Pelagibaculum spongiae: one gene and its partner. The protein of the gene in region 1 interacts with the protein of each later gene in a pairwise test. Links are inferred from orthologs where the notes say so. Each region holds a gene or a part of one and is shown on either strand. Other genes may lie near its edges. The genes, in order: trkA and ptsN.

Evidence for each region.
Region 2: the proteins of trkA (region 1) and ptsN interact in binary tests that used the Escherichia coli proteins (3 or more experiments, as listed by UniProt). The link is inferred for Pelagibaculum spongiae from one-to-one orthologs.

Annotation. Positions count from the first base shown.
Region 1 is NZ_QDDL01000005.1:64,210-80,123, reverse strand. What follows is about bases 12,556-15,532. They hold trkA (Trk system potassium transporter TrkA), read right to left. Parts: upstream 14,743-15,532; coding sequence 13,369-14,742; downstream 12,556-13,368. Other genes in these bases: rsmB (16S rRNA (cytosine(967)-C(5))-methyltransferase RsmB), read right to left, coding at 14,791-15,532; DC094_RS12805 (TrkH family potassium uptake protein), read right to left, coding at 12,556-13,286. Outside these bases: DC094_RS12840 (carboxypeptidase-like regulatory domain-containing protein), read left to right, coding at 1-1,340; DC094_RS12835 (ISAs1 family transposase), read left to right, coding at 1,384-2,523; DC094_RS12830 (zinc-binding metallopeptidase), read left to right, coding at 2,548-4,251; DC094_RS12825 (hypothetical protein), read left to right, coding at 4,372-4,722; DC094_RS12820 (DUF938 domain-containing protein), read right to left, coding at 4,767-5,375; DC094_RS12815 (glycosyl hydrolase family 28-related protein), read left to right, coding at 6,425-9,091; DC094_RS12810 (hypothetical protein), read right to left, coding at 9,679-11,394; more of DC094_RS12805, read right to left, coding at 11,835-12,555; more of rsmB, read right to left, coding at 15,533-15,914. UniProt on the Escherichia coli protein: Part of the constitutive potassium transport systems TrkG and TrkH. May regulate the transport activity of TrkG and TrkH systems. Binds to NAD(+) and NADH.
Region 2 is NZ_QDDL01000001.1:579,888-595,617, reverse strand. The notes cover bases 12,833-15,625. They hold ptsN (PTS IIA-like nitrogen regulatory protein PtsN), read right to left. Parts: upstream 14,568-15,625; coding sequence 14,097-14,567; downstream 12,833-14,096. Other genes in these bases: DC094_RS02555 (RNA polymerase factor sigma-54), read right to left, coding at 14,909-15,625; hpf (ribosome hibernation-promoting factor, HPF/YfiA family), read right to left, coding at 14,588-14,893; rapZ (RNase adapter RapZ), read right to left, coding at 13,243-14,100; DC094_RS02575 (HPr family phosphocarrier protein), read right to left, coding at 12,956-13,219. Also shown: Asp-tRNA(Asn)/Glu-tRNA(Gln) amidotransferase subunit GatC, read right to left, coding at 1-127; DC094_RS02625 (hypothetical protein), read right to left, coding at 592-786; DC094_RS02620 (rod shape-determining protein), read left to right, coding at 1,340-2,377; rod shape-determining protein MreC, read left to right, coding at 2,461-3,360; rod shape-determining protein MreD, read left to right, coding at 3,350-3,838; DC094_RS02605 (Maf family protein), read left to right, coding at 3,835-4,419; rng (ribonuclease G), read left to right, coding at 4,422-5,897; DC094_RS02595 (YhdP family phospholipid transporter), read left to right, coding at 5,910-9,905; DC094_RS02590 (carbon-nitrogen hydrolase family protein), read left to right, coding at 9,905-10,729; ribosome biogenesis factor YjgA, read right to left, coding at 10,789-11,340; mgtE (magnesium transporter), read right to left, coding at 11,378-12,736; more of DC094_RS02555, read right to left, coding at 15,626-15,730. UniProt on the Escherichia coli protein: Seems to have a role in regulating nitrogen assimilation.

The DNA of each region.
Region 1 (15,914 bases):
AAAAGTTACATCTGGTCAGCGCTGCGGTGCTATCTATTATTTTAGCTGGTTGCGGCGGTGGCGGCAGTTCCAGTAGTGATTCAAGTACAGATACGACTACTGGAACGACCACTCCAACTCCTCCAGTCGTTACACCAGACCCAACGCCTCCAGTCGTTACACCAGATCCAACTGCTAATAATATTCAAGGGCAGGTTAGTGGTTTGGTCGCAGCAGAAAATGTAGTTATTACTGCATCAGGTGGTGGAGAATTACACACACAAAGAATTGCTGCGGATGGCGGGTATGTATTTGCTGATTTAACGCCCGGTGTAAATTACAGCCTCAAAGTTCAGGCAAGGGGTTATCGCCAGCAATCTACTGCTTTTGAACAGCCAAGTAACCAAGCATCCAATTTAGTAGTCGACAGCCAACCAACGCCAGAGCTAGATGGGAAATTCCATTATGTTTGGCAAGACGACGGTCAAAGTGTCAGTGGCTTAGAATACGCCTCAGCAGTCAACCATCCCATTACTGTTGAAATAGAAGGGCTGGAAAAAGAAATCCCTAATATTGCTGCTGCACAAATGCTCTATCGTGATTATCGAGTGGTACTTGATGATGCAGGTGACTTGCCATGGACTCAAGCCCATGCCTATCGCTTGCTGGAAACCATGCGACAGTTACCGCAAAAGCATTGTTCATTTAATGAATTAGTTCAGGCGCTTCCGTGTAAACCAAATGACAATAATGTACAAGAAACTCGTTGGACTTTAGATAAAGATCCGATCAATAAAAACATTGCGATTGATGGCAAACAGATAAACATTAGTGTTGATGCATTTAGTTATGCAGAGCCACAAATTGCAAATGTTGATGGTCAGCGTGGTCGTTTTTATTCTAAAAATTTGCACCATGCCGTGGTTAATTATTTAACTACTGGTGGCACCAACCTGATTGCAGCCAATTATATTTTAGAGGAGCGCTTTGGCGTCACTATCGACCAGCGCGGTAATGGCAGCAACCACCGTATGGGAAGCTTCTATTCCAACACCCCAGTGACTGGTGTTCAGGACCGCCAGCCTTCAGCATGGCAATCATTCACACCTGAAGAAATTATGGTTGTGATTAACCAGCTGGAAGAAATGCCGACTGGTTTGCATATTATTCGTGATAAAAACGATTCTAGCCGTGGTTTAAAGCAATTATTGCGTCGTGCTAATGGCCATGATCATCCATTATATCCCGATGCACCTGCAGTTGCCTGGCCGAGTGCAGGTTATATCGAATTCATGGAAAAAGCTTTCAAGGGTAATAACCTTGAACATATGCAGCGATTGGTATTCAGGGCAAACGCATAAAAAAATGTTAGAATACAGGCATTTTTAATCTTAGTGTTTAGCCATGTCACCTACTGTTCTTGATTACTTTTCAGATATCGAAGATCCTCGCCAAAAAGGTAAGGTCACTCATTCCCTAGATAAAATTCTTTTGATCAGTCTATGCGGCATGCTATGCGGTGCAGATGACTGGGAGACCATTGAAACATTTGCTGAAAATAAACAAGCATGGCTTGGTCAGTTTGTTGATATGAGTGATGGCGTTCCCAGTCACGACACCCTTGGAAGAGTATTCTCAAGAATACGGCCTGAGCAGTTCACGCAATGCTTTATTGAGTGGGTTCAAGGATTTATTGAACAACACAAAGATGTAGATAAAGAAACATTGTCTGTCATTGCACTCGATGGGAAAACAGCCCGAAGAAGCCAAGACAAAAGAAATAGCAAGAGCGCAATGCACATGATGAATGCCTGGTGTTGCGCAAATCAGCTCGTGCTGGGGCAATTAGTGGTAGATGAAAAAACTAATGAAATTACTGCATTACCCGACCTACTGAAATTGATCGACGCACAAGGCAGTATCATTACTGCAGATGCGCTAAATTGCCAAAAAGATATCACTCAAGCGTGTATTGAATCGGGCGCAGATTATTTGCTGGCAGTAAAAGGTAATCAGCCTACATTACACGAGTATATTCATGATTATTTTGAAAAAAAGAAACCCAAAGCTTACAGGCGCCCAGAGATTAATTTTTTTGAAAGTAGTGAAAAGAATCGAAACCGGGATGAAATTCGTCGTTGCTGGGTGGCAGATGCCTCTGACTTAATACCAAATCGAGCAGAATGGACATCGCTAAACAGCATTGTCCGGATAGATAGAAGCCGAACAATCGATGAAAAAACATCTTTCGAAACACATTATTATATTTGCAGTAACAATCAGTTATCAGCAGAAGAGGTTCTTTCAGCAGCCCGGCAGCATTGGCAGGTGGAAATCATGCACTGGACGCTGGACATGTGTTTCAGAGAAGACGAACAACGTGCTAGAAAAGACTATAGTGCAGAAAATATGACGATTATGCGGCAAGTATCAATGAATTTATTGAAGCACGATAAGACACCAAGGCTCAGCATGAAAAGAAAACGGCTGGTAGCTTGCATGAATGAAAGCTACCTTGAGAAGCTGTTGTTTTTAAATACCTGATCATGCGTTTGCCCTGGATTGGTATTGCATGAGAAGGCGCACTTCTTATGGCACTATGTTTTTTCCAGTGAGATGAAAAAAGAATGGTTGCAGTTATCCCAATGGTATCGGGTTGATAGTGATGAAAGTGTTGACGACTACCTTTCTTTACCACCTTACAGCAGCGAAGTAGTAGAGAGTGGTCCTCGCCATAGCCATGGCACGGAATATAACCCAGACCTTGAAAACATCTCGGTTGATGCAAGTGATGGTTGGTCTGCAGTAAAAACCACTAATTTTGTTTCTGGTTATGCACAGCTGAAAAATCCTAATGAGGATATGGCTGAAAGTATTTCTTACTTCTTAAATAACCCAGATAAACTGCGTTCACGTGCACCACAAAAATATGAATTTATCCGTAATCGAATTATGGGCGGTATTTTCTATTTACAAAGCATTCGCGATGATTTGACTTTTGAAGTTTTGAACTTGCACCCGGATTATATTTACCCGGGGAAAATCAAACAGATAGAAGTGACCGTTAACGGCGAAGCGGGTCAAAGCAAACGAGTAACTATCGATTTACGCCTACATACCACTAAATCTACTTGTCAGCTGGACAAGTGTTTAGAAGGCGCGTCTTCGGCATTCACTCGAATCTTCTCTCAGGGCGATACCTATAAAGATGTTTATTTCCGTCCAGTAGGTGGCCGCATTTCTGATCACTTGCAGGCTAGCTTTACCCTGCCAGAAACAGCCAAGAATGGCTGGTGGGCACCGGAACAAATTACCATTACCGATCCATTAGGTAATGAGCGTTACCAGCGCAGTACTGATTATGGCTGGCAAATGTTTATCAACAATCCAGGTGAAGATACTGTTGCACCTCAATATATTGATGAATCAATGATGTTGGAGTTAAGTGACCCAATTGCTGCAAAAATCTCTCTGGGAAAGCGGGTGGGCACATATCCAGAAGGTTGCATCGGCCAAGCAGATTGCCGTGAAATTCGTACCATTACTGCACAGTGGGATGTTGATGAAGATGTAGGAATGCGAGAAGACTTTGCTTGTTTTTCTCGCTTTGCTAACCAGGATTACAGCGTTTATTCGGCAGATGAATATGGTGAATTTACCCAGCAGGTAAATGGCGAAATTGATGGTCGCTGTTCAGTGCAGTTAGTGACAACTGAATATTATCGCTCTGGAAAATACTCTGTGGCACAGATCGTTATGCAAGATCGGGCGTTAAATCGGCAAAGTGAGCGGTTTGCCAAGGGAAATTCCGAGTTGGAGGCTTCACCTGAAAAGAGCTTGCCAATCGGTGCCAATGTGGATACTGAAGCGCCTGAATTGAACATCAGTAATTGTAATGCTCCTGATGACAGTCGTTGCATTAAGGTTGTTGCAACACCGACCAACCCTGATCAGCCAAATGGTGAGACCAAGGTAACTATTACTTATTGGGCTAAAGATGATAAATCTGGTTTGGGGACGGTTTCTTACAAGCTAAGAAATCCTCAAGGTGATGAGTATCTTTATTACGCTTATCACGACAACATGGATACTTTGTTTTTCAACGGTGATCCAACTGCTTGGAAGGAATACACTACTACCCAAACACTGCCGGTGGGTTCTGCACCTGGTAAGTGGGGTGTGATTTCCATGACCCTGTTGGATAAAGCTGGCAATAAAGCCGAGTATGATTTTACTGACACAGTCATTTTTGAACCTATCGAAGTGAAATAGTTTTAAGAGCGGTTCCAATCGCGGCTTCTGGTGCTTCTGCATTAGAGGCCGTTTTTTTGTGCTGGAGAAAAAGCGATCACTATGGTTTGATAGCTAAAAAATAACAAAAGGAATCTTGTGGTGCTGCAATTACTAGGGCTGGTTATTTTATGTTTCAGTGGCTATCTGCTTGAGCAGAACCAGCTAATTGTTGGTAGTGTTTTGCTATTTGTCGGCGGCTTTCTCTCCAAAATGTCTGGCATCAATTTTTTAGGAGCTGGCCTGGTTATGTTTGGCGCTTCTGCGGCATATGGTTATCACAATCAGTTCGACCCATTAATTATGGGGTTGATGGGCGTTGGTGCTGTGTTGTTTCTTATTGGCCAGAATCATCATTCAAGATCTGGAGTCGGTGGGGGCGATGGTGGTTTTGAATTTGATTTTTTTGATGGAGGAAGTGATGGCGGTGGAGATGGTGATGGTGGAGATTAATCGAGTATTTAAATAAAATACGCCCAAATTAATGAGCGTATAAATTATTTTTCAAATACTAATAAACGATTATTAGCCGGCATTTCACAGTCTTCGATTAAAGGCAGCTGAGATTTCTCTGCAAGCTGACGAATGCTTTCGAAATCTCGTATTCCTCGATGTGATACATCAGATTTAATTTTTTTATCAAAGGCCGCATTACTTTCACTAGTGAATGCACCATTGTATTTAAATGGGCCATATAAAAAGAACAAACCACCAGCTTTTAAATGCACTCGAGCTTTCTCGAAAAAGCACTCCACTTCTCGCCAACTCATGATATGAGCGGTGTTTGAGCTATAAAAAAAATCATAACTGCCGAGGTTCCAAATATCTTGCACATCAAGAACGATCGGTTGGTAGATATTGTTCTGCTGGCTATATTCAATCCAGTTACGGATACCATCATGGTTTTCGGGTAGGTCGCTGGTTTGCCACTTCAACCATGGAAACTCACTAGAAAAATATGAAGCATGTTGGCCAGTACCCGAGCCTATTTCAAGCATTTGAATAGTATGATTTTCACTTGTAGGTTCTGATAGGTATTTCTTCAATACATCCAATATGAACGGAGCGTTATTAAGACAGGCTTGAGAAAAGGGATGATTGGTCATTGAATATATTCGTTGGCTTTTATTTAAAAGCATTATTTATTGAAACCTGTAATATTGATATACCTATTGTGGCTTAATTGTGACCGATTATCAGTCAAATATCAGCATCATAAGTACGATTGATATATTTTTTATCCTGTTATCGTGAAATTACAACCGTTCATTGTTCATTAGCTGAGGTTTAGCAAGCAACAGTAACTTAAACATAGAAAGCTACATATTTCTTTGGGATGTCGATCAAAAAGCCAATGGAGGTTGACGTCTATCGAATGTGATAGTTATTCGGCAAATTTCCGCCAATCTTCCTAAAGCATGATTTCATACCTAGTTTCAATATTAAAAATAAAATATGGATTTTTAATAAAAATATTCTTTAAAAGCAATAGTTTGAACAACAGTTCAGGGTTTTACTCTATCGGTTAACTTGTAGTTAAAGAAGGCGTTGATTACTGAATATTTGGATTTTAGTTTAACCTCTTTGAGGTCGATATCTTTCAGTTTGTAGTGCAAAATTAAACCTGAAATTGAATACCTAGTTTACCCAAGTAAAAACAAGTCTGATAAAATTTATTGGTCTACTAGTAAAATTAGAGAGTCGATTATGTCTAGTAGTTCTCTTTATAAAAACAATCTATTTGAAAATAGAAACGGATACGCTATTGTGATGATAGATAATTAAATTCATTGCGTCTTAAACTATTAATGTGTTTTATGTAAATTGCACGCTAGTGTAGAAACCCCTGCCAAAATGATTTTTTATTGAATAATTAATTATATGTGACCTTATTGTCCCAAGATAAAAAATCAAACAACTATATAGTATCTATTAAAGAAGATTAAATATTTTTTAGAATGATTTTATAATTCACACCTCAATTGCTAGCTTAAGATGCTGAGTATATTGATTTTAACAGTGAGTTGTCACATATAGTCTGGGAAAGTGTAAGTTAGTGAAAAATATAATTATTACTGATGTAGGCCAGAATTTAAAGAAGATATAGATTTTAGTATTGCTTCAAAAATAAATGGGTATTTAATAGGAGTTTTAAATGAATAAGCTTGTGAGTTTTTCTGTATTTTTAATGCTGACATTAATAAGTCAGCAGAGTATTGCACAAGATCAAGAGCCAATAAACAATTCTTGGACTTCAATTATTGGCACAGAAGTTAATTTGCAAAGAAGTGATGGTATAACTCTGACGCTTAAAAGATACCGAGATACTAGTAATTCAATGTGTGAAGTTCATGCAAGCTCTTCTGATGGTGCATATAATCACTCTTCACATTATTCTGGCACGTGTGCTCGAGGTGATTTGTCTCAAAGAACAAAAGCACAAGTTCAAAATGATATCGCAAATTCTGTTCCACTCTTAAGTATTCTTTCAAGTCAAAGCTTATCTGGTCGCACTGGAGGAAGTGAATATGTGACTAATGATATAAGTGATTCTGATAAGGGATGGGCTGTGCAGGGCGATGTTCAATATGTTTGTAGTGGTACACGAAATGGGCGCTGGGATAATTCACAAGATTATTGCGGTGCTAATAGCCAGCGTAATCAGAATATCGCTCGCTATACTTTGCCCTCTGACTATGTAGCTTTAGATACAGATCGTATTTTTATCCAGCATGAGAATAATCCTGCCAATATTCATGCTGCGCATGGTGTTCGTGATGTGGATGGTAGCTGCGAAACTCATGGTAATCAATTCACTTCTGGTCATCCGGAAGATTCTGGATCAGCTGAAATATTGCAATATGATTTACCGTGCCACAGTACGTTAATTAGTCATTTCTGGGAACAAACAAGCGCAGCCTCTGGCCAGCGAGTTGTAGCAACTTCTGTTAACGGCGAAGGACGAACACAGGGTGACCTTCTAATCCACAGTGCACTTGCTTGTACTGATATGTCTCAGAATTGGGAGCTCTACCGCGGTGAGAACCGTACCTTTGAATATCGTAATTATACGGTTTGCCAAGCGCCTGATCAGCAAGTTTTTGTAGGTATGGGCGATAAATCTGACGTTTCAGAAGATGGATTTTGGAATAACTCTGACGCTTCAACTTACTTTGAAGTTAGAAATTTTCATAGCTTTGCTCCAGTGTTAAATGCTCCAATTATTCCTCGTGATGCGCCTATTTATTTTACAACTGATCAAAACCAAGACGTGACAGTTCGCTGGAAAGACGTTTCTTCAGCAATCAATTACCATATTTCGGTTGAATTTCATCAAGGAGATCACTTATATGGAAACATTTCTTCTGGACTTGAGTTCATAATTCCAAGTGAAAAAATAAACAATGGTATTAGTTCTTTAAGATTAACTGCTTGTAATGTTAATAGTTGTAGCAAGTATCGTTTTTATGAAGACAGCATTGATTTCAGGTTAGCGAATGATTTCTATTGTCATCAAATGCCTGTAATTGTAGCTGACCGAACGCCTGTGTGTGCCGCAGACAAAGGGATTTTACCATTTCCAGAAGAAGATCAAGGTGGAGCGATTCAAACAGTGTTAACCGAATTAGCTGCAATGGATAGGCCGCTTTACTTACCGCCTGGGCGTTACAGAATGGATAATAACTTAATTTTACAAAATGGAAATAGTATAATTGGTGATGAAAATGGATTGAGTATATTAGATGGTAGCTATTCTGAAACCACTCCATTTCTTGGTAATGTTCATTATTTTGATAGATACAATAGTGAAGTCATACAAAACCTATCTTTTGAAAATGTTAGGGTATTGTTTTATGGAATAAAAGATAATATAGATATTTCTAATAATATTTTTTATAACACAAAATCTCTACATGCTCAGATGTCTATAACTCATGGAAGATATGAAGTAAATCGTAATATATACTTACGGGGAAATGATTACCCTGGAGATGTTTTTCATGGATACAAACTTAAAACTACCAATGTTACTAATAATTTTTTAGGGGATCTCACTGCTGAAAATACTTCGTCTGTTCAAGGATTTCTTGATAGTTCTGCGAATATACGATTAAGAGAAGCTAAAAAATTAACTAATCGTGATGGTAGTGTTTTAGATGAGTTTCAAAGCAGTTATCGAAAAGGATGGTTTTCAATAAGAGGAACAAGCTTTAATTTTAATAAAAATTACGTAACAAGCTCTGCAAGTAAGAGACTGTATAATCCAGACGATGAACAGTACAGCATTAATAAATCATGGATCTTTGTTCACGCAAAATATCAACGTTTGGTAGCAACACAAAACTATTTTTCTGGTCTTGATGATAACTCGAGAAATGAAATAAGGTTTTGGGATGCTAGAGATACAATCTTTGCTGGAAATAATATTAACTTTACTAATTTTGCATTGAGAGTGAATTCTGGACGCGCACCGTCAAATGTTTTTGGACCTGCTTATTTTATTAATAACCGGCTTCATAATAGTGCTATTAATTACTGGCATTACTTTGTTGATAACCTAGATATTTTTGCTAACATACCGTTGATTCTTGTTCATGATAATTGTTACTCTGACGCTGTTGCCGTTCATGGAACTTGGCGAGTTATTAATTCAGCAGATAATTTTAAGTTATCTCCTAATGATACTTGTTCAGAAGTAGCAACAAACTTCATTAGTAATCACTTTAATGAAATCACTAGTGATGCAGCTCAAGTGTTAATTCCTGAAGATTTAATGGATGTACTGGACTTACAGATTCCATTAACAATTACTTCGCAATAATAAATACAAATTAGCCACTATCTTTAGTGGCTAATTTATTTTTTAATTTTAAAGTTAAAATCACCAAATTTAATTTGGTTAACGCAGCTGATTCTACATATGCCACATCAGTTAAATAGTGCAAAAACACATGCAACTATTAGTGACCATTTAAAAGTTTCAGAGTGATAATCCAATTAGTTTGTTTTCTTTCTTAAAATTGTTATTTAACAAGAGAGTGATTTGCATTTAAATTGAGAAATTAATTGCTTACGAACTATATCCGCAGTGATTGTGGTATAGCTTTGGGTACTACTAAGTGCGGGACAAGCCAGTGAAGCGAGTTCGACAATCTCTTGAATATAGTTAAGAAACTGTAGCGGCCGCTCTCTAATTTTTTCTACCACGCAAGTGAAATTTATCTTAAAAATTCTAAGTGCTGACGACTTATTCAGCACTTTTACGAATAAGTAGACCTATTCCAACAGGTAATCTTATGAAAAAAATTGTCCGTCTCTACCTAAAGAATTAACAAATTGAGCCATAAATTTACTTTTGGTACTACTTGAATCGATTAACGCCAATGGTTTCTTATTTTATCTTTGTTTTTATGCTGGCTTTAATTTATTTTTTATTTCTGTTAAAGTTGCTTCCATATCCTCTTCCGAATAGCTGGTTTGAAGATCTCTTTTTGCGGAATCTAAACTCTCAATCATACTATGAAAAACTTTTTGTTCAACTTGGTTGCCTTTATTTTGTAAGGCAAATGTACTAACTAAATTTAAAAACGCTTTAGGCGTTTGTGCACGTTCAAGAGAATGTATTAAGCCTTTGTAATCTTCTGGTATATTTTCTAGTGTAGATTTTTGGTACTTTATACCGTCCAGAGCTGCTTCACCATCACCATCATCAGCAGTTGCTAGTACACCTGCTTTTTGTTTTGAAAATACTCTGTGAAGCATAATGTCCATAGCCCTTAATGGTGCTGTTATGACAGAAGATATTGCCCTTCTCCACCACCAACCCAACATAATTAAAATGATCTCACCAAGGTAGGCTGCTTGTTTTGTACCGTGTTCTGATCCATAACTGGATCTTGCAAATGCAAGATATGCTGCAACAGGCACCATGCTGCACATTCTTCCTGCGACGTCGATAGCATTCTCAAGAGATGTAAATGCTGCAAAATATTTTTTTAAATCAAGTAGAGCACTTTCCTGATTTATTGTTACTGCGTTTTCGTATGCTGCAAGTACCATATCGATTTTCATTAGTTCCTGCACAAAAGTATCAAGAATACGTACGGAATCTTCACTATTTGGATTCTGTGAAATTATATCTTTACTTTGCATTATTTGTGTGAGTAATTGTGATTTAACTGATCGTAATTTGTTGATTGCAATTTTATGTCTAATTCTGTGCTCGACTACTTTATGTGTAAAATTACCCAAGACAAATGTTCCAGCAGATGCCGCACCGGCAACCATAATTCGAGTTCCTCTAGAAGAAATAGTCTCTGCTGGTGAAGGAAATGCTTGATCTGCTGAAGGAATACCTGTTGTCATTGCTTGAGTTGTTGGATCTCCGCCCAAATTAATAGATGATGTAGTATTTGCTGGAGCACTACCTGCGGCTGATTCACTGGTTAGACTCTCTGCAACTTTAAGAAAATCCCATAAAGTATACCAAGCGGTAAATCCAACAAATGCAATATCATTTTCTGAAGCTGAAAGCATTAAATCTCGAACATTACCACTTTCATATAATGTAGGTAATTTTAGTCTGCCAGTTAAAAAACGCTGATCTAATCGAATATCCATATCTTCAGACATTTGCATTATGCTTTCAGTAACTGCCTTAGGGCAATTACCTTGCATTGCAAAGCCTCTCAATACGTCTTTATATATTTTTCTTTCTAGCGCTCCGCCTCGCGGTACATGAGCAAGTTTCGCACGTGTAAGTTTGCCTGCTGCTGCACCACCTCCAAAGTGAAAAAAACCTGCTAATGTTAGCATCATGAGGAGTACGGAAATTACTGCTGGCCGGGGATTTGGTTGACTTGTCTCTAAATCGAGAGCATAGAATACTGAATACAAAACCACACCAAATCCGAGCATGTAGGTAATCCAAGTACCTGCAATCCATTGTTGAAAAAATCGAAAAACAGTTCTGACATGTGCATAATTTTCTGAGCCACCCCTTACAACCAATGAATGATGGAGAGGGTTTACTTGAAATGGAATCCTTGCAGGAAGTTTATAATCATTACTGCTGTCAAGAATATTCAGCCTGTTGCATAGATTTTTTTTGTCACCTTGATCCATGATGTAGTCCCTTAGCACATAATTTTATATATTCAAAAAACAGTGAATTTGTTATAGTTCAAGACAATCTAAACAATATTGTTCTTGTCAAGAAAGAATAGCTAGGTTTCATATTAGATCAAAGAAATGAGTAATGAATGAAGGTTTGCTTTCGGTGTTTATAAATTTAGAGTTTTGTGAGGTTACGTGGATTATTTAGTGTTATTGATGTTTAACAGTGAATGTTACTAATCTTAAAATATGAAAAAGTTAGAATCCATGCCTACATAGCAGTGCTAATTTATTATGTCATTGAGATTTAAAATAGATAAAAAGTTTACTGGATTGGCTGTAAGCTTGAGATGCATACAAACTTACAGCATATTAATCACACTTGGTTTCATAGATTATTTTTATATGGCTAATGTTTAATTTTATTAATCTAGTCCAATTGTCGTTGCCTAGCTCTTCCAAAAAGTTGGCGTGAATAGCACTAGCAGCGTAAATATTTCCAAACGTCCCATTAGCATGGCGAAACTAAGAATCCATTTACTGAAGTCGTTTATCTCACCGTAATGGGCTGCAACACTTCCCAGACCCGGGCCGAGATTGTTCAATGCGGCGGCTACTGCAGAAAACGAAGTGACTTGGTCTAAACCGGTCGCCATCAGCATGACCATCATAATGGCAAACAGCAGTACATAGGCGGCGAAAAAGCCCCATACCGCTTCTAAAATTCGGTCTGGTAATGGGCTGCCACCAATCTTGATTAGGAAAACCCCATTAGGATGAATCAGTCGGCGAATTTCCCGCATGCCCTGTTTGAACAGCAGTAATATCCGAATCACCTTCATGCCGCCGCCGGTAGAACCAGCACAGCCGCCGACAAACGAAACAAAGATTAATAACGCTGGCAGGTAAATTGGCCAGGCCGAGAAATTCTGAGTAGCAAAGCCAGTAGTGGTCGCCATAGAAACGGTTTGGAATAATGCATGGCGGAAGGTATCCATTTCACCGTCATAAACATTGGTAAATGACAGTGCACCAATGACGAGTGCCGAGGTTGCGCCAAGAATCATCAAATAGGTTTTGAGTTCTGGATCTCGCCAGTAATGACCGAGTGAAACACTGCGAAAGGTAACGAAGTGCAATGAGAAGTTGACCCCAGCTACCACCATAAAGAAGATCGCGATGTAGTCGATTAATGCGCTATCGAAATAGCCCATGCTGGCATCGTGGGTTGAAAAGCCACCAATCGCGATGGTCGAAAAGCTATGGCAAATCGCATCAAACAGATCCATGCCCGCCAGCCAATAAGCCAGTGCGCAGGCTACCGTTAGCCAGACATAGATATACCAGAGGGTTTTAGCGGTTTCACTAATCCGTGCGGTGAGTTTGGAGTCTTTCATCGGGCCGGGTGTTTCAGCTCGATATAACTGCATACCACCGATACCGAGCATGGGCAGAATTGCCACGGCTAAAACGATGATACCCATGCCACCCATCCACTGCAGCTGCTGGCGGTAGAACAAGATCGACTTAGGTAGGCTATCAATGCCGGTAATCACAGTTGCACCGGTGGTAGTTAGGCCTGAAATAGACTCAAACATCGCATCGGTAAGGCTCATGCCGGGATTATCTGCCAGCATCAAAGGCACGGCACCAGAAGCACCGAGAACCGTCCAGAACAGCACTACAATCAAAAAGCCATCGCGAACCCTGAGTTCTCGTCGATGCCCCCTGAAAGGAAGCCATAGGATAAAACCACTAATCAAGATCAGCAGGTAAGCGGCGCCGAATGCGGTCATCGCCGAATCGCCGTACCACAAAGACACCGCAAAGGGCGCCAGCATGGTAAAGCTGAACAACATCAGCAATACGCCGAGAATTCGAATTATGGTCGCCAATTGCATGGACTGGCTGTCTCCCTGTGCCGATTGAATTGCCCGCCACTGCGGCAGCTAAAGCAATTCAATCTGTAGCATGTTTTTTTTGTTAGAAGAAAGTCACTGCGACTTGGAACAGCCGTTCGACTTCATGCACATGTTTTTTGTCCAGCAGGAACAAAATGACATGGTCGTCCTGTTCGATGACTAGGTCATCATGGGCGATAAATACCTTACTGCCGCGCACCAGAGCACCAATGGTGGTGTCAGCAGGCAAATTGATTTCATCAATTCGACGGCCGACCACGCGAGATGAGCGTTTATCACCATGGGCAATTGCTTCAATCGCCTCGGCAGCACCGCGGCGCAACGAATAAACGTTAACCACATCACCACGACGAACATGGGTTAGTAGTGCCGAAATCGTCGCTTGTTGCGGTGAGATCGCGATATCGATTTCGCCACCCTGAACCAGATCGACGTAAGCGGTGCGGTTAATCAGCGCCATTACCTTACGTGCGCCCATTCGCTTGGCCAACATCGATGACATGATATTGGCTTCGTCATCGTTGGTGACCGCGCAGAAAATATCGATATCTTCGATGTTTTCTTGCTGTAGCAATTCTTCATCGGCCGCATCACCAATTAAGGTAATGGTTTTGTGCAGGTCAGATGCTAAAGCTTCGGCACGTTCCGGTGAGCGTTCCAGCAGCTTGACGTTGTAACGATCTTCCAAAGTGTGTGCCAGTCGATGGCCGATATTACCGCCACCGGCAATCATAATCCGCCGGTAAGGATGTTCCAGTCGGCGCAGCTCAGACATCACCATCATGATGTGATTACGCGCGGCAATGAAGAACACTTCGTCATCGGCTTCGATGATGGTATCGCCATGGGGCACAATCGGCCGGTCGCGGCGGAAAATTGCAGCAACGCGGGTATCAATTGAAGGCATATGTTGACGAATCGCCTTGATTTCCTGACCAACTAATGGTCCGCCGTAATAGGCTTTTACGCCTACCAGCTGAACCTTGCCGCCAGCAAAATCGAGCACCTGAAGTGCACCCGGATATTCAATCAAACGACGGATATAGTTGGTCACCAACTGCTCTGGGCTGATGACATAGTCAATCGCCAGTCCGCGTTCATCGAACAATTCCTTACGGGTCATATATTGCTGTGAGCGAACCCGGGCAATTTTAGTTGGCGTGCGATACAAGGTGTAAGCCACCTGGCAGGCAACCATATTGGTTTCGTCAGAGTTGGTGACTGCAATCAGCATGTCAGCATCTTCAGCACCGGCTTTACGCAAGGTAGTGGGATGCGAGGCATAGCCACAAATGGTGCGAAGATCGAGTCGATCTTGCAGGCTTTGCAGTAATTTACGATTGGTATCGACAACTGTAATGTCGTTGGCTTCACTCGCCAGGTTTTCTGCAAGAGTTCCGCCGACCTGGCCTGCACCGAGAATTATGATTTTCATATTAATTTCCGAAGCCTAATGCAGCTTCGTTGGTAAATACTCTGGTTATTATTGCGCTTTTTCCAGCAGTGCGTAATAGAAGCCATCAAGATATTGGTCTCCCGGTAGCAATTGTCGACCATGCTGACAGCTTTGTCCCCATGCGGCTTCAATCGGTAACTCTTTAGCATCGCTGGTATTTTCTAGAAATTTTTCGATTTGTTGGCTGTTTTCTGCGGGTAAAATCGAGCAGGTAGCGTAAAGCATTTTTCCGCCGGGTTTTAAGCAAGACCATAATTTTTGCAGCAAAAGTTGCTGAATTTCGGTCAACTGCTGAATATCTTCGGCGCGTCGCAGCCATTTAATATCGGGATGACGACGAATCACACCGGTGCCAGAACAAGGCGCATCTAACAGAATTCGGTCAAATGGTTGGCCGTCCCACCAGTTATCCAAATCGCTGGCATCGCTGGCGACAATTTTTCCGTTCAGCTTCAGCCGTTGGAAATTATCTTTAACCCGCTCCAGTCGCTTGGCATCGCTATCTAGTGCAATCAAATCCAGCTCTGGTTGTTGCTCTAACAAGTGGGCGGTTTTTCCACCGGGTGCGGCGCAGGCATCGAGGACTTTCATACTGGCTTGTGGTGCCAACAAAGGCGCGGCCATTTGAGCAGAGCCGTCTTGTACCGAAACATGACCATCAGTAAAGCCGGGCAGTACCGAAACCTGAACCGGTTTTTCCAGCGTGATACCCACTGGCGAAAAAGGATGGGCAATTGCTGGGATTTCAGCTTCAACCAGTTTGGCTAAATATTGGTCACGAGAATTATGCTGCTGATTGACTCGCAAGGTCATCGGCGCTTGCAGGTTCGATGCCGCCATAATGCCTGCCAGCTGGGTTTTCCAGCCCTTTTTCAAGCTTGCGGTCAGCCAGTCTGGGAAGGAGTGCATAATCGACAGGTTCTTTTTTGGCACCTGTTTTTTCAGCTCATCGGCTTGGCGCATGTAGCTTCGCAATACGCCATTAACTACCTTACTAGCCCACTGTTTTTTCATGTTGTGGCAGGCATCGACGGTTGCTGAAACCGCAGCGTGTTCTGGTACGCGGGTAAATTCTAGCTGATAAACACCGACCAGAATTAATTGCTGAACAATGCGTTCTTTGCCTTTGAAAGGTTGGCTGATGAGCGGTT
Region 2 (15,730 bases), on another replicon or contig:
GCTGTAGCTGGTCTACCAGTTCAAGGATGTTGCCAAGGTCGCGGGTGTAGCCTTCGATGGCATCTTCCCGAATGGCCAGGCGCGCCAGATGGGCGATCCCCTGCACCTGAGATTGATCAAGTGACATGTAATGCCTGCCTGAAGTTATCAAAAATCAAAGCCGGATAGTTTAAAGCAAGACAGGGGTAGGAGTTAAGTGATATCGGTGTGCTATTTGATTTATCGTCTTAAACGATGGTTTCTTGCGGAAGTGGCGTTAGTGGTGTTCGGAAATCAAATAGTAAGACTTGTCGCGTTCTAAACTCAGGTAAATCAAGCTGATCAAGCGCTTTTTGCCAAAACAATTTTGCAATATGCAGTGTCTCGGCTGGGCACTTATAATGGCCGGTAGTATTGTTGAGAATCAGCGTTTTATTTTTCCAGCGTGCGACCCCTGCGGCGATAACAGTTTGTCCAGCAGCTGCATAGCAGTGTGTCGAAATTGCATTTTTTCCAGCAGGTAACTGATCAAAAAACCGAGTGCTCTAAGCTGAAAGCTCACAAGCCGCTGAAGGGCTGTATCGCGCTAATTTTAGTCTGTTTGTTCGAGCTTCAGTTAAAGATAAAAAAACCATCAGTGGTGACAGTAAACTTTATTGAATTTCCAGATAGCATCCATTGTTTGAAGATTTCAATTGCTCCGGAGGAAGTTTGTTGGGCAGGTAGTACGATTCTCGGGATTGAAGCTTGTTGTTGCATTAATAGCTGGCGGTGTAACGCTTCTTCAGCACCCCAGCTTCCTGACATGGTTTGGCTGTAGTTGCCAGAAGCATATTTTGCAGTGTGTTCGAGTAAGCTTGATTCAACCGACGTTAAGTTGAATGGACTGGCGCCACCGAGTGTCAAGGGGGTGATTTATTGTGAGCTTGACGGGGTGCTGTTGACATAGAATGACTTGTGCGCAGGTGAGCCAGCACCAGATCCTGAATCGATGCTAAAATTCCGATCAAAATTAGAGTCGGATGGTGGGTTCTACTGGCGGGTTGTATTTTCAGTGGTGCTGATGCAACAACAAAATAATCGAAACAATGGCATAAAATTTCAAGTTGGTTTTTCAAATTGATGTATTTTTAGCTTAGGTTTTTGATTCGATTATGCTTATTAATACTAGTTAGAATGTGATCTCACGGACAAACTCAATAGTTTGTCCTGATTTAGCTCAGGCAGCGCTTGGCACAATAAATTGCTAGCTTGCCGGATTAGAGGCCTATTGTTACATTAACGGCAGTTTTTTACCTTTCACTATGGATCCATGCGCCATACTCCTTCTTTTTCCAGGGATGGCAGGGACTGAGGTCACATGTTCAAGAATCTCCGCGGTCTTTTTTCTAATGACCTTTCTATCGATTTGGGTACAGCAAATACACTGATTTACGTTCGAGGCGAAGGCATAGTACTAGATGAGCCTTCCGTCGTAGCTGTGAGGACCGATCGAGGCGAGAAGCGCGTTGCAGCCGTAGGTGCTGATGCGAAAAGAATGCTGGGTAGAACGCCAGGTAAGATTACCGCGATTCGCCCAATGAAAGATGGTGTGATTGCAGACTTCTACGTTACAGAGAAGATGCTGCAAGAATTTATCAAGAAAGTGCATACCAATAATTTCCTGCGCCCAAGTCCTCGAGTGCTAGTCTGCGTACCTTGCGCGGCAACTCAGGTAGAAAAGCGTGCCATCAAAGAATCAGCATATGGCGCCGGTGCTCGGGAAGTATTTCTGATTGAAGAACCAATGGCTGCAGCAATTGGTGCTGGAATGCCAGTTGAAGACGCCTCTGGCTCAATGGTTGTTGATATTGGTGGTGGTACTACCGAAGTCGCAATTATTTCACTTTCAGGTGTGGTCTACGGCGATTCAGTAAAAATTGGTGGTGACAAGTTTGACGAGGCCATTATTTCTTATGTGCGTCGTAACTATGGCAGCTTGATTGGTGAGGCGACTGCCGAGCGAATCAACCATGAAATTGGTAATGCTTATCCAAGTAAAGATGTACTTGAGATTGAAGTGCGTGGCCGAAATCTGGCAGAAGGCGTACCAAGAAGCTTCACTTTGAATTCCAATGAAATTCTCGAAGCTTTAACCGAGCCATTGCAAGGTATTGTTCAGGCAGTCAAGCGTGCGCTTGAGCAATCACCGCCTGAGCTGGCTTCAGATATTGCTGAGAACGGTATTGTTTTGACCGGTGGCGGCGCATTAATGCGTGGTATCGATCGCTTAATCCAAGAAGAAACAGGCTTACCAGTAATTGTTGCTGAAGATCCACTGACCTGTGTTGCTCGTGGTGGTGGTCGTGCGTTGGAAATTATGGATGCCAACGGCGGTGATCTTCTAGCAACTGAATAACTTCAGCTGCTAAAGCTAGCCGCCGCAATCGGATGAAAATTCAGATGATTGTGGCGGCTTTGTTGTAATTATCATTAATTTTTTTGTCGTGGCAGTGCGCATGGCGATATTTAAAAATACTAAGGTATTCAGTCATCAAACTGATATTCACGGAAGGTCCTGCACTATTACTGCGATTGATTGCTTTGCTGATGCTGGCAATTGGAATGATGCTGCTGGACAGTAATTTTGGCTATTTGGATCCGGTAAGAGCCCGTATCGGTTTGCTATTAACCCCTCTGGAGCAGTTTGTCGCTTTGCCTGCGACAGTTCATGAATGGTCCAGTGATAAATTTGTAACTCGCTATCAATTGCAGTCTGCCAATGAACGGCTTCGGGAAGAAGCACTGATTTTACGGACGCAAAATCAAAAGATCGCCTCGCTAGAATCTGAAAATATTCGACTACGCCAACTGCTTAAATCATCACAGCGCGCGGGTGAAAAAGTGCTGGTTGCTGAAATCCTTACCATCAGTCCAGACCCGCTGATTCATGAAGTAACCATCAATAAGGGTGAAAGCGAAGGCGTCTATCTTGGCCAGCCGATTGTGGATGCTTACGGAGTGATGGGGCAAGTGGTGAGAGTTACTGCTTACACTGCTCGGGCATTGCTGGTAACAGACTCCAACCATGCACTGCCAGTGCAGGTGAACCGAAATGGTGTGCGAGCCATTGCCGCAGGTTCTGATGCTGGTAATTTATTGCTGCAATACGTGCCACAAACTGCAGATATCAAAAAAGGTGACTTGTTGGTGAGTTCCGGTTTGGGCCAGCGTTTCCCGGTAGGCTACCCGGTGGCAGAAGTGGTGGAAGTGTCAAGTTCACCAGAGTCGCCTTATGCCAAGATTGTTGCAACGCCAAAGGCAGATTTAAACCGTAGTCGAGAAGTATTGCTGGTATGGCCAGGTTACCGAGATTCATCTGGGACAGCTGATGAGTCTTGAAAAGAGCAATGGTCGATTGGTTGTGTTTTTTACCTTAAGCATTTCTTTGATTCTAGCCATCCTGCCGATGCCCCAGCCATTAATGTGGTTAAGGCCTGACTGGGTAGCGCTAGTGTTGCTGTATTGGGTGTTGGCATTACCACACCGGTTTAGCGTAGGCTGGGCGTGGGGCTTTGGCCTATTGTTAGATGTTTTATTAAATAGCCCTCTTGGATTGCATGCCTTTTCGTTGTCGATTATTGCTTATCTGGCAAGTTTGCTACATCAGCGGATTCGACTGGCGCATTGGTGGCAACAGGCTTTACAAGTGATGGTGTTGGTCGGTATACATCGGCTGATTTTGTTATATGGCAATGTACTTTTGCTCGGTGAGCAACGGCCGTTAATTTACTGGGCTGCCGTGCCTGTTTCCGCGATGTTATGGCCATTTGTTTTTACTTTATTACGTGCAGTTAGAAGGGGTTTTCGAGTCCAGTGAATCAGCTTTCAGATTTTTGTCTGGCATCCAGCTCCCCAAGACGGGTTGAGCTTTTAAAGTCGATTGGATTGGAATTTGCCCAGTTAGCTGCAGATATCGATGAAACACCCCGCCCAAGCGAGCCATCTGAAGAATATGTTTTAAGAATGGCGATTGAAAAAGCTCAAGCAGTTTTGCCAAAGCTTGAGATAAAAATGCCAGTATTGGCTGCTGATACTTCAGTAATTTTAGATGGAAAAATCCTCGGTAAGCCCATTGGCCGTGAAGATGCTTTTTCTATCTGGCGTGGTTTATCTGGCCGAAACCATCAAGTGGTTTCCGCCGTTGCATTAACCGATGGCCAGCAGCTGCTTAGCCAAATCAGCGTGACTAAAGTGCGCTTTAAAGTGTTGACCCAGGCCGAAATGGAATATTACTGGAATACCGGAGAGCCAGCCGATAAAGCCGGTGGTTATGGTATTCAGGGATTGGGCGGGATATTTGTTGAACATATTGAAGGTAGTTACAGCGGTGTAGTGGGCTTACCACTATTTGAAACCTGTAATCTGCTAAAAGAATTTAAAATTTGCCAAGTGGGGTAGTTATGCACGGGGAAATTCTGATTAATGTCACCCCGAGGGAAACTCGAGTGGCGCTAGTAGAAAATGGTGTGCTGCAAGAAGTTTTTCTCGAGCGAGCGCATTGTAAAGGTTTGGTCGGTAATATTTATAAAGGAAAAGTCTCTCGAGTTTTACCGGGGATGCAGGCTGCATTTATTGATATTGGTTTAGAGCGCGCGGCGTTTTTGCACGTGTCTGGATTAATACCGACTTCCAGTGATGAAGATCCAGATAGCGAGCTAGCGAATCAGGAACCAGAATCTATTACCAAACTGCTCCATGAAGGTCAGGATGTTTTGGTGCAAGTCACTAAAGATCCATTGGGCAGTAAGGGCGCTCGTTTAACTACTCATTTGTCGATTCCTTCTAGTTATTTAGTTTTGATGCCATATACCCAGCATATTGGGGTATCGCAAAAAATTGAATCACCAGAAGAGCGGGATCGGTTAAAGAAAGCAGTTGAAATCGGAGATCCAGACCGAGAGTATGGCTACATTGTCCGAACTGCCGCTGAAGGCGTTAATGAAGAAGCCTTAGCTGCAGATTTGCAGTTTTTGCATCGGTTATGGAAGAACATTCGCTATAAAATTGATCGAACTCCGCGCGGCCAAGTAGTTCATGAAGATCACCCCTTAGCTTTAAAAGCAATGCGTGATTTGATTACTCCATATGTCACTAAAGTAAAAGTAGATTCGCGGGAAAATTTTGAAAAGGGTAAAGCATTTTTAGAAGAGTTTCTGCCAGAGCAAGCAGCAAAACTGGAATACTATCCTGGTGAGCGACCAATCTTTGATCTCTATTCCGTAGAAGATGAAATCCAGCGCGCATTAGAAAGAAAGGTACCGTTAAAGTCTGGTGGTTATTTAATTATCGATCAGACCGAAGCTATGACAACGGTTGATGTAAATACCGGTGCTTTTGTTGGTCATCGCAACCTTGAAGAGACCATTTTCAAAACCAACCTAGAAGCCACTCAAGCGATCGCTCGTCAATTGCGGTTAAGAAATCTTGGCGGCATTATCATTATTGATTACATCGATATGGAAGATAATGGCCATAAACGTCAGGTAGTTCGCAGCTTTGAAAAAGCGTTAGAGCGTGATCATACAAAAACTAGTATTTGCGATGTCTCGCCGTTAGGTTTGATTGAAATGACCCGCAAGCGAACTAGAGAAAGTCTTGAGCATTTTCTATGTGAGCCTTGTCCGCTATGTGTAGGCCGTGGATCGATTAAATCCCCTGAAACATTATGTTTTGAAATTTTGCGGGAAATTTTGCGAACTGCTCGAGCCTATCAAGCTGATGGTTATATGGTATTAGCCAGTCAATCTGTGATTGACCGCTTATTGGATGAAGATTCAGCGAGTTTAGCGGAACTGGAAGATTTTATTGGCAGTCCGATTCGTTTGCAGGTAGAGCCCTTGTTCCGGGAAGACCAGTACGACATCGCCCTTGGTTGAGTTAATAATTAAATGAATATGCCTGTCGCCGAAAAAAGGGCGATTGTATTAATACTTGAACGATTGCTGCTGGTTTGGCTTTTAATTGTTGCCCTTGGTTTGGGATTATTTCGGTTGGGGTTATCACCACTATTGGAATCTTCGCAAGCTTTAGGGTGGGCAGTAAAAAAAGCAACAGAAGTTGAATTTTCTTTTTCCAGCTCGAGTGTTAATTGGCGTGGCTGGAAGCCATGGGTCATCAGTGAAAATGTTCAGTTAGGCGATTTAAAAATTGATCGGTTAGAGCTGGAGCTTGATCCGTTTCAAAGTCTTGCCACAGGCGAGTTGGTCTTTACTCGCTTTAGCTTGCATGGGCTAGATGTTCTGGTGGAGCAGACCGAACAAGGTTGGCAACTATTAGGGAAAACTCAGTTAACCGGTAGCCCTGAGTCAGTATCGAGCACAGTAACTACTGATGAAAAACCCGTAGATAAAAATCAGTTATCAAAAATTGTCCAGAAGTTAGCTAGTTTATCGGGTAAAGATTTCCAAAAATTGCAACAGCTTCGTCAACTTGAAGAATTAGATGTTTCAGATGCTCGGATTCGAGTGAAATTAATTAATCAAAAAGAGATTGTTTTTGATGAATTATATTTCAATGCAGCTGCGGCTAAAAATGATAAATATCAAATCTTGTTTCAAGGTTCTTGGATTGGAGCCCAGTGGCAAGCTCAGCTCGAATTAAATGAGCAGGGCGGTCAGGGGTACTTTAAATTACCTGAGCATCTTCCTCGCCAGTTAAGTCAGTTTCTTGATCAGTCTTATCAATTAGATGGTCGATTAAATAACGGTGTTTGGTTTGAGTGGAATCAAACTGGTAAAGCATCATTACTTGCTGACTTTTCATTAGAATCGCCTTCAATGTCCGATGGATCTAGTGCCCTTTTGCTGCAGCAGCTTCAAGCGCGTTTAGAGTTAATGTTAGACGGTCAGCAGTTAATGGTGCGGGTTCCTTTGTTTCGCTGGTCAGATGAGATGCATCAAGGCGAACTAGTAAATTTATCTATCGATTTAACGCAACAAGGGCAAATTCAAGCATCTTTGCAGCAAGCTAAGTTAGATGGATTTGAGATTTTCTCTCGAGTGCCGGGGCTTCCTGCAGCTGCAAAAAACTGGCTGGATGAAGGTTTTCCTAAGGGAAAAATTCGCCAGTTACAATTTAGTGTTAGCCCGGAAGGAGAAATGCTATCTGCAGTTGAATTAGATGGTATTTCTGTGCGTTCAGTAGGTGGTATTCCTGGCGTAGAAAATCTTTCTGGAACATTTGCAGCGGCCAAATCGGGGGTGTTGCTTGAGCTAAATAGTCAGAAAATGAGTCTTTTGACTGACGAATTATTTCGCTGGCCTTTACCCATGGAATACGCCAAAGGCATGTTTGCATGGCAACCGACAGAAAATGGCTGGCTGTTAAAAGGCAAGGGGCTAGATATACAAACCCCCCATGCCAGAGTAACGGGTGAAGTCTATTTAAAAGATTCACCAGAGCGGCCATTATGGTCATCTTGGTTGTTTAGTTTGCACCAAGCACGAGCAAATCAAGTTGGTTTGTATTTACCGTCGGGCATTATGGGGCGAGGTCTAGTTCGTTGGTTAGATCGAAGCATTCTTGACGGTAAAGCTGAAGGTGGTGTGATAGTTCAAGGGCAGTTAGCAAATTTTCCATGGCATCAGCAGCCGGATGGTTTGTTCGAGGTCAGAGTTGATGCGACTGATGGAGAGTTTCAGTTTTTGCCAGAGTGGCCAGCTTTGCATGATGTCGTTACTGAATTAGTGTTTCGTGGTAATGGCATGGATATTACTGCAACCCATGCAAGGCTAGATGCTGGTGCCCAAGCGGATGCCGGAAGGGTCTGGATTAATAATTTTTCAGAGCCAGATTTACAGCTACATGTTACGGCCGATGTTAAAGGGCCAGTTAAGGCCGGGGTAAAGTATATTCGCACTTCTCCGTTAAATAATATTCTCGGTGAAGTATTTGATGCGCTAGAGCTAGATGGAAAATTGTCATTAGCATTAGGGTTAACGGTTGGTTTGGAAGATGGTGGAGATACCACTGTTGTGGGTGATATTGACGTCACTGAGGGTCGTTTCAGTGTGGTTGATCAGCCGATTAGTTTAACCGATGTTAGTGGTCAAATGAGGTTTAGTGAAAAGGATTTTAACGCGACGGGCTTGCAAGGCATATTTTTTGATCAGCCAGCAGAAGTGACAATTGATTATCGAGATAATGCGGCTCAAATACTGCTAGAATCTTCAATGGCTATGGCAAACCTGCCAATACTAGTGCCTGACCTAGAATTTCTTGGAAAAATACCGGGAAAAACTAATTTTACTGCGAGCTATTTAATAGACACTGAAAAACAGCGATTAGATATTTATTCTGACATGAAAGGGGTAGTACTGCCGTTTATTACACCTTTCTATAAAGAAAAAAATCAAACAGCAGCACTAAAGGTTCGCTATTATCCTGAATTGCTCAAGGCTGAGGTTGAGCTACAAGATAGATTGAAAATGATTTGGCGAAAAGGCGAATTAAAACAAGAAGGGGTTTTAGTTTTAGGTGATATTCCATTGGATAAAAGCTACTACCCGAAAAATCAGCTCCAGTTAAAATTAAAAGCTGAATCGCTAGATATTGTAGAATTGGCAGACAATCTTGTGTGGCTATTTTCAGATCAAAAACCTGAAAAAAAATCTAAAAATTTAACTGCTTTCGAGCCTAGTATAATTGAAACAGTTGCTCAATCAGCTGCTAATCAAGTAGCCGAAAGAATTGCGATAGATGAGCAAGTTGAACAAATTTCTAGTGCAGCATTAGATGTTTTTTCTAACCTTGAGTTTGAGGTTGCTTCGGCAATAATTGCAGATCAAATCATTACCAATGCTAAGGGGGATTTGTCGGGAACGCCATATAGTTGGGCGTTAGAGCTTGCGAGCGATCAAATCATAGGCACCGTAACTAAGCAGCCGATGTTGTCTTATCAGGTTGATTTAGAAAAATTACATTTGCTAACTGAATTAGAGCAGTCCCAGGCTGAAGTCGGCTCGCAAGTCACTCTGGCAAATAGCGAAAAACCAACGCGCTGGTTTGATGACATCGAAGTGGGATCTTTACCTGCAATGAAGTTTTCCAGTGATGATTTGCAATTTGAACAAAAAAACTTGGGTAAAGTGAGTTTTAACTTATTGGCAGAACATGGTGGTAATCAGCTGCAAGATTTAATAGTAAATGCTGCTAATTTAAATATAACTGGTTTTGCTAGTTGGGGGGCGGGTTCAGATCGCCAAAACCATATTCGTTTAAGTAAAACTCAATTGGATTTCCAGCTGACTAGTGAAAATACTGGCGAAGCATTGGCAGACTTGGGTGTTTCAAAAACATTGGCCGCTGCTTCTGGCCAAGGACATCTTTTACTAAGTTGGCGTGGTTCTCCGTGGCAATTTGATTATTCTAGATTGAACGGTAGCCTACGCTTTAATGTAACTAAAGGGCGTTTGTTAGATATTACCAATGTTCAAACGGCAGGGCGGTTAGTCAGCTTAATTAACTTAAAAGCATTGTTGAGGCGGCTGCGTTTTGACTTTACCGATTTATATAAAGATGGCTTTAGTTTTGATCGATTAGATGGTGATTTCAATATTGATCATGGTAATGCTTATACAAATAACACGGTAATTGACGGCCCAGTTGCTAAAGTTCGCTTGTCAGGTCGAACAGGCCTTTTTGCGAGGGATTATGAACAGGTTATTCGAGTTATCCCACCTGTAGGTAATTCACTGGCTTTTATTGCAGCACTCGCTGTAAACCCCGCCGTAGGTTTGTATTTATGGTTTGGTAATCGGCTATTAGATAAGCCGTTAGAAAAAGTCAGCGAGTTTGATTACCGATTACATGGTAGTTGGGATGATCCGCAATTAGATCCAATATCTTCAGAGAAAGCGTCTGTTCCTGCAGGGCAGGCAAAATAATGGATTTAGAAAACAAATCCATATTGAAAGTGGCTGCGCTGCAGATGGTTTCCAGTGATAATTGGCAGGACAATCAGAAAAGCGTCGAAGTCTTATTAGAAAAAGCTCAGCAACAAGAAATCCAGTTGGTTTTATTGCCAGAGAATTTTTCATTAATGGCGTCTTCTGCTGGTCAAAGATTGCAGCATGCGCAACAAAGCCAGCAGTTAATTCAAGCTTGGTTAAAAGAAGCGGCAAAGAAATATAATCTATGGATTATTGCAGGCAGCATGCCAATTTCTAGTCCAGAAAATAATCGACATTATGCTGCGATGCAGGTGATTTCAAATTCAGGTCGGCTAGTCAAGCAATATAACAAAATCCATTTGTTTGATGTTGAAGCGGGTGGTGAGCAATATCGAGAATCTGGTTATATTTATCCGGGCGAACCTGAAGCAGTAGTGGTAGAAACTCCATGGGGGAAAGTCGGGTTATCCATTTGTTATGACTTGCGCTTTCCTGAATTGTATCGACAAATGGCCGCTCAAGGCTGTTTCTTGATGGTGAATGCGGCGGCATTTACTCAGGTGACTGGCAAGAAACATTGGCAATTATTGCTGCAGGCTAGAGCGGTTGAAAACCAGTGTTTTGTATTGGCAGCCGGGCAGGCCGGCGTGCATGCGGATGGCCGAGAAACCTGGGGGCAATCGATGGTGATTGACTATGATGGCAAAATTTTAAATCAGCAGGCTAAAGGTGAAGGTTTAGTGATTGCCGAGCTGGATTTATCCGTTAGAAAACAATATCAGAAAGTTTTTCCTGTATTGCAGCATTGTAAGCTCTAAAAAACAGTTTGCTTGCTTTAATATTTTGCCGCAACACAGAGAAGTTGCGGCAAAAGTAATTATTTCACCAACTTCGAAATTGCCTGCTTTAAGGCGGTAACCTGTTTGCCAGGTTTTGGTATTTGACCTTCTTCTGTCGGCTTCATTTCTTTTGCCGCATTACGCAATAATTGGTTGATTCTTTGACGATCCGCGTGCGGATATTCGTTCAACAATTCAGTTAATGCTTGCTTGCTATCAGTAAGCAAACGCTCAACCCACAACTCTGCTTTGGTCGGTGGTACAACTGGTTTTTTTGGTTTGCTAAGCTGGCCGGCCTTGAGACGAATCATGGTGCTTTTGATTTCATCAAAGTCATATTTGCTAAGCAATCTGCCGAGATACTGGAAATGCCGCTTTTTAGCGATATTGGCAGTAATGTTCAAGCTATCACTCAATGCCTTTAAAACGGTATCTTCCAGAGGCAAACGTTTCCAGCTGGCCTTTGGCAAAGCAGCCAATTCTTTACCTAGCTGTTGAAGATCTTTCATCTCCTGCTTGACTCGGGTTTTAGAAACCCGCTCACTATCATCTTCCGGCTGTACCGGGTTCAGATCTTCAAAATCTTGCATATCTCTCACAACTTAAACTGAAAATATAAAATGAAAATTAAATAAGTAGCAGGGTGGCTAGTCCAAGGAAGGAGAAGAAACCTACTACATCTGTCACAGTGGTTAATGCCATAGAGCCAGCCAAAGCTGGGTCGATATTTGCTTTTTCCATTGCGATCGGTAATAAAACGCCGGCGGCAGCTGCAATCGATAAATTGATTAGCATTGCCATTGCCATTACGCCACCTAAGGCGTAGTCGTCGTACCAAAAGGCTGCAACGCCGCCAACCACCAGCGCCCATAATAATCCATTCAAGGCACCGACTGCCATTTCTTTGCCGAGCATCCAACGAGCGTTGGAATCACCAATTCGACCGAGTGCCATACCGCGCACTACCAAGGTTAAGGTTTGGCTGCCTGCGATGCCGCCCATGCTGGCGATAATCGGCATTAAAACCGCCAATCCAGCAACTGCCTGAATTGTCGGTTCAAAAATTTTAATTACTGCTGAAGCCATTAATGCCGTCAGCAGGTTTACTCCTAGCCAAAGTGCTCGGCGGCGTGCTGAGCTACCGACAGGAGCAAAAGTATCTTCATCTTCATCAAGACCTGCACTACTTAGCAGTGAGTGTTCGGCTTCGTCTCGAATAACGTCAACTACGTCATCGATGGTGATACGACCGAGTAGTCGATCTTCATCGTCGATAACCGCCGCTGAGATTAAATCTCGGCGTTCGAATAATGTGGCAACTTCTTGTGCGTCAGTATCGGCTGGAATCGCTTCGATATCGTCGCGCATTGCACTGCGTACTAAATCATCTTGGTGGCGAGTTAATACATTCGCTAAAGGCAAAACACCTACAAAACGATCGCTGCTATCAACCACAAATAAACTATCGGTGGCTTCGGGTAGTTCACCGCGCAGACGCAAATACCGCAGTACTACTTCCAATGTTACATCTGGACGTACTGTGATGGTGTCGGTGTTCATCAAACCACCGGCAGTATCTTCCGGGAAAGACAATACCGTTTGCAGTCGCTGGCGATTTTGCTCGTCCATTGACAGCAAAACTTGTTGGAAAACCTGATCCGGTAATTCTTGCAGGATGTCTGCAATGTCATCAGTTTCCAGGCCTTCGATAACCGCAGCGACTTCATCTGGCTGCATTCGGCTGAGGAAGCTTTGTCGAACTTCATCGCCCAGGTATTGCAGTACATCACCCTGGAAGTCTTCGCTGAGCAATTCCCATAAAACTTTGCGGGGTTTGCCTGGCATAGATTCCAGTAGGTGGGCAACTTCGCTACTGTCCAGACCAGCGAGCAACTGACGGGCATGGTTAGCCGCGCCCGAATCCAGGGCTTCATGTACTGCCTGAAGTTGAAGCTGTAGATCCTGCTTTTCGATGCTTTCCGGCACAGTTAATCCCCCGGATGCTGGCTCTGGTAAGGCCGATTTGTGACTAGGGCAAGATGATCGGGGATCCTGGATATTGATCCAGGTTGGTCATGCCAATGGGTGTATTTAATACCTTGGCAAAGCCCCGAAACGCTGACTTATAATGCGGTTTACTGCGTCAAGCTCGCGCGGCGTAATGATAGAGCATCCGTTGAGGATTCGAAAGCTCTGGATGCTGCTTTAAGAGGTTTCTTCCTGCTCGTCAAAGCCAGAGGCAATTAACTGATGAATTGCTTTTAGCAGAGGTTCAGCGTCATCACCGCAAGCAACCAACTCTAATACTGAGTTTACCGGCGCGCCGAGAGTGAGCAGGTTGATGATGCTATGGCCATCGGCGGAGCGGCCGTTAAAGTTTACTTTGAGTGATGAATCATACTGACTGGCAACGGCCACTAGTTTGCCGGCTGCTCGAGTGTGGAGACCTTTACGATTACAAAGTGCCACAGATATGCTGCTGGTTAGGCTGTTCATGGATTTTGTTCCCTGTGTCGAATCATGACCTTGCAATGTTGCAAGTCGGCGAATTCCTTGCCGAGTGTTTGGGCGATAAACACCGAACGATGCTGTCCGCCAGTACAACCTATAGCAATGGTTAAATAGCTGCGGTTGCTAGCAACGGTCGATGGGATCCAGTTTTTAAGTACATTGCGCAGGTCATTCAGCATCTGCTGAACCTCTGGCTGACTGGATAAGTAATTAGCTACCGGTTCATCTAGTCCGGTGAGTGGCCGCAATTCTGGTACCCAATGTGGGTTTGGCAGGCTGCGCATATCGAATACAAAATCGGCATCGCTAGGCAAGCCTTTTTTAAATCCAAAAGATAAGAATTGCACCATAGTTTCACCACCCGTATCAGCTAATCTTTTTTTAATTTCACTGCGCAGCTGATGGATGCTTTGGTGGCTGGTATCAATACGAAAACTGGCGCTGGCGGCAATAGGCTCTAACCGCGGTCGCTCCAGATTGATTGCTTCGGTTAGAGATATTTGTTCGCTCGACATTGGATGCTTACGACGGGTTTCACTAAAGCGTTTTAGTAAAACGGCGTCTTCTGCGTCCAAGAACAAAGTGCTGCATTCGGTACCTTGGCTTTGTAAATTCTCCAGCAATTGTTGGTAGCAAGAAAAATCTTCAGCCAGATTTCGGCTATCGATACCAAGGGCAATTTTTGAATAGCTATGCTGCTGTTCAATGAGTTGAGTCAGCTGAGGAACCAGTGCCAGAGGAAGATTATCGACACAGTAATAATCGAGATCTTCAAGGATCGATAAAGCAATACTTTTGCCGGATCCAGATCTGCCACTGACTATCAGCAATTGACTCATGCACTCGCTCTCGGTTGGTCCAGTTCGCATACCAGCCGATAGAGTTCTTTTGAATCACTGGCGGCACGCAGTTTTTGTCGGGTTTGTTCGCTATCAAGTAACTGGGCTAATGCTGATAAGGCTTGCAAATGTTCATCACAGGCTTGTGTTGGCACTAGCAAAGCAAATATTAGATCAACCGGTTTTCTGTCTGGACTGTCAAAATCGATTGGATCATCGGTTTTGATCAGCACAGCCAAAATGTCTTCAATACAATCACAACGGCCGTGGGGAATAGCAACGCCATTTCCTAACCCAGTACTAGAAAGTTTTTCACGTTTGGTTAGATGATCAAAAACATTTAAAGCATCAATTTCAGGGCGTGTTTCGGCGAGTACTTCACTCACTAAGTGAAGTACTCGCTTCTTGCTAACCCCTGTTACGCCACAACGAGTACGCTGAGGCGTCAGAATATCAATTAACTGCATTGCTTCCAGTGTCAGAGGCCTTAATGCCCCTGCCCATGATTATGTTGTAAGTGTTTTTCCTTATGCTTGATTATCTGACGATCAAGCTTATCGGTCATCGAATCTATCGCACGGTACATGTCATCTGATTCGCAGTTGGCAACTAGTTGAGCGCCTTCTACGTTCATTTGAATTTCAGCCGTATGGCGACCTTTTTCAACGTTCAAGACAACATGTGTGTTACTGATCTTGGATCCGTGGCGGCGGATTCTATCAAGTTTTTCCTCAATGTGTTCGCGCAACGCGGGAGTAACTTCCAAATGGTGCCCTGTGATGTTCAGTTGCATAGCTTCTGCTCCTGTTCAGATTAATTGTTTTCTTTCATTGGAGGGTGGTATCGATAAAGATTCCCGATATTTAGCGATAGTGCGTCGGGCAACTTTGATACCTTGTTCTTTTAATAGCTCGGCAATTTTGTTATCGCTCAGTGGTTTTTTGGCATCTTCTGCAGCAACCAGCTTTTTAATCAAGGCACGAATCGCAGTAGAAGAGCACTCGCCACCACTGGTGGTATTAACATGGCTTGAGAAGAAATATTTTAGTTCGTAAATCCCGCGAGGGGTATGCATAAATTTTTGAGTAGTGACTCGAGAGATGGTTGATTCATGCATTCCTACCGATTCTGCGATGTCGTGCAACACTAATGGTTTCATTGCTTCATCGCCATATTCTAGAAAACCTTGTTGGTGTTGAACAATGTCGGTAGCCACTTTGAGTAGTGTCTCATTGCGGCTTTCAAGGCTTTTTAAGAACCAGCGGGCTTCTTGTAAATTATCTTTTAAAAATGAATTGTCGCGGCTGTTATCGGCGCGACGAATCAAAGAGGCATAGCCATCGTTGATTCGAATTTTTGGTGCCGTATCCGGATTTAATTCTACCATCCAGCGGTTATTGCACTTGCTGACAAAAACATCAGGCACCACATAGCTGGTGTTATTCGTCGCGATATTGCCACCCGGTCTTGGGTCTAACCCTTGAATTAATTCCAACGCCAGTTTGAGTTGTGGCTCTTTGATACGAGCTAGCCGCATTAATTGACGATAATCCCGGCTGCCGAGTAATTTCATGTAGCGGTCAACAATATTGATCGCATCGGCGCGTGAAGGGATAGTTGAATCGAGCCG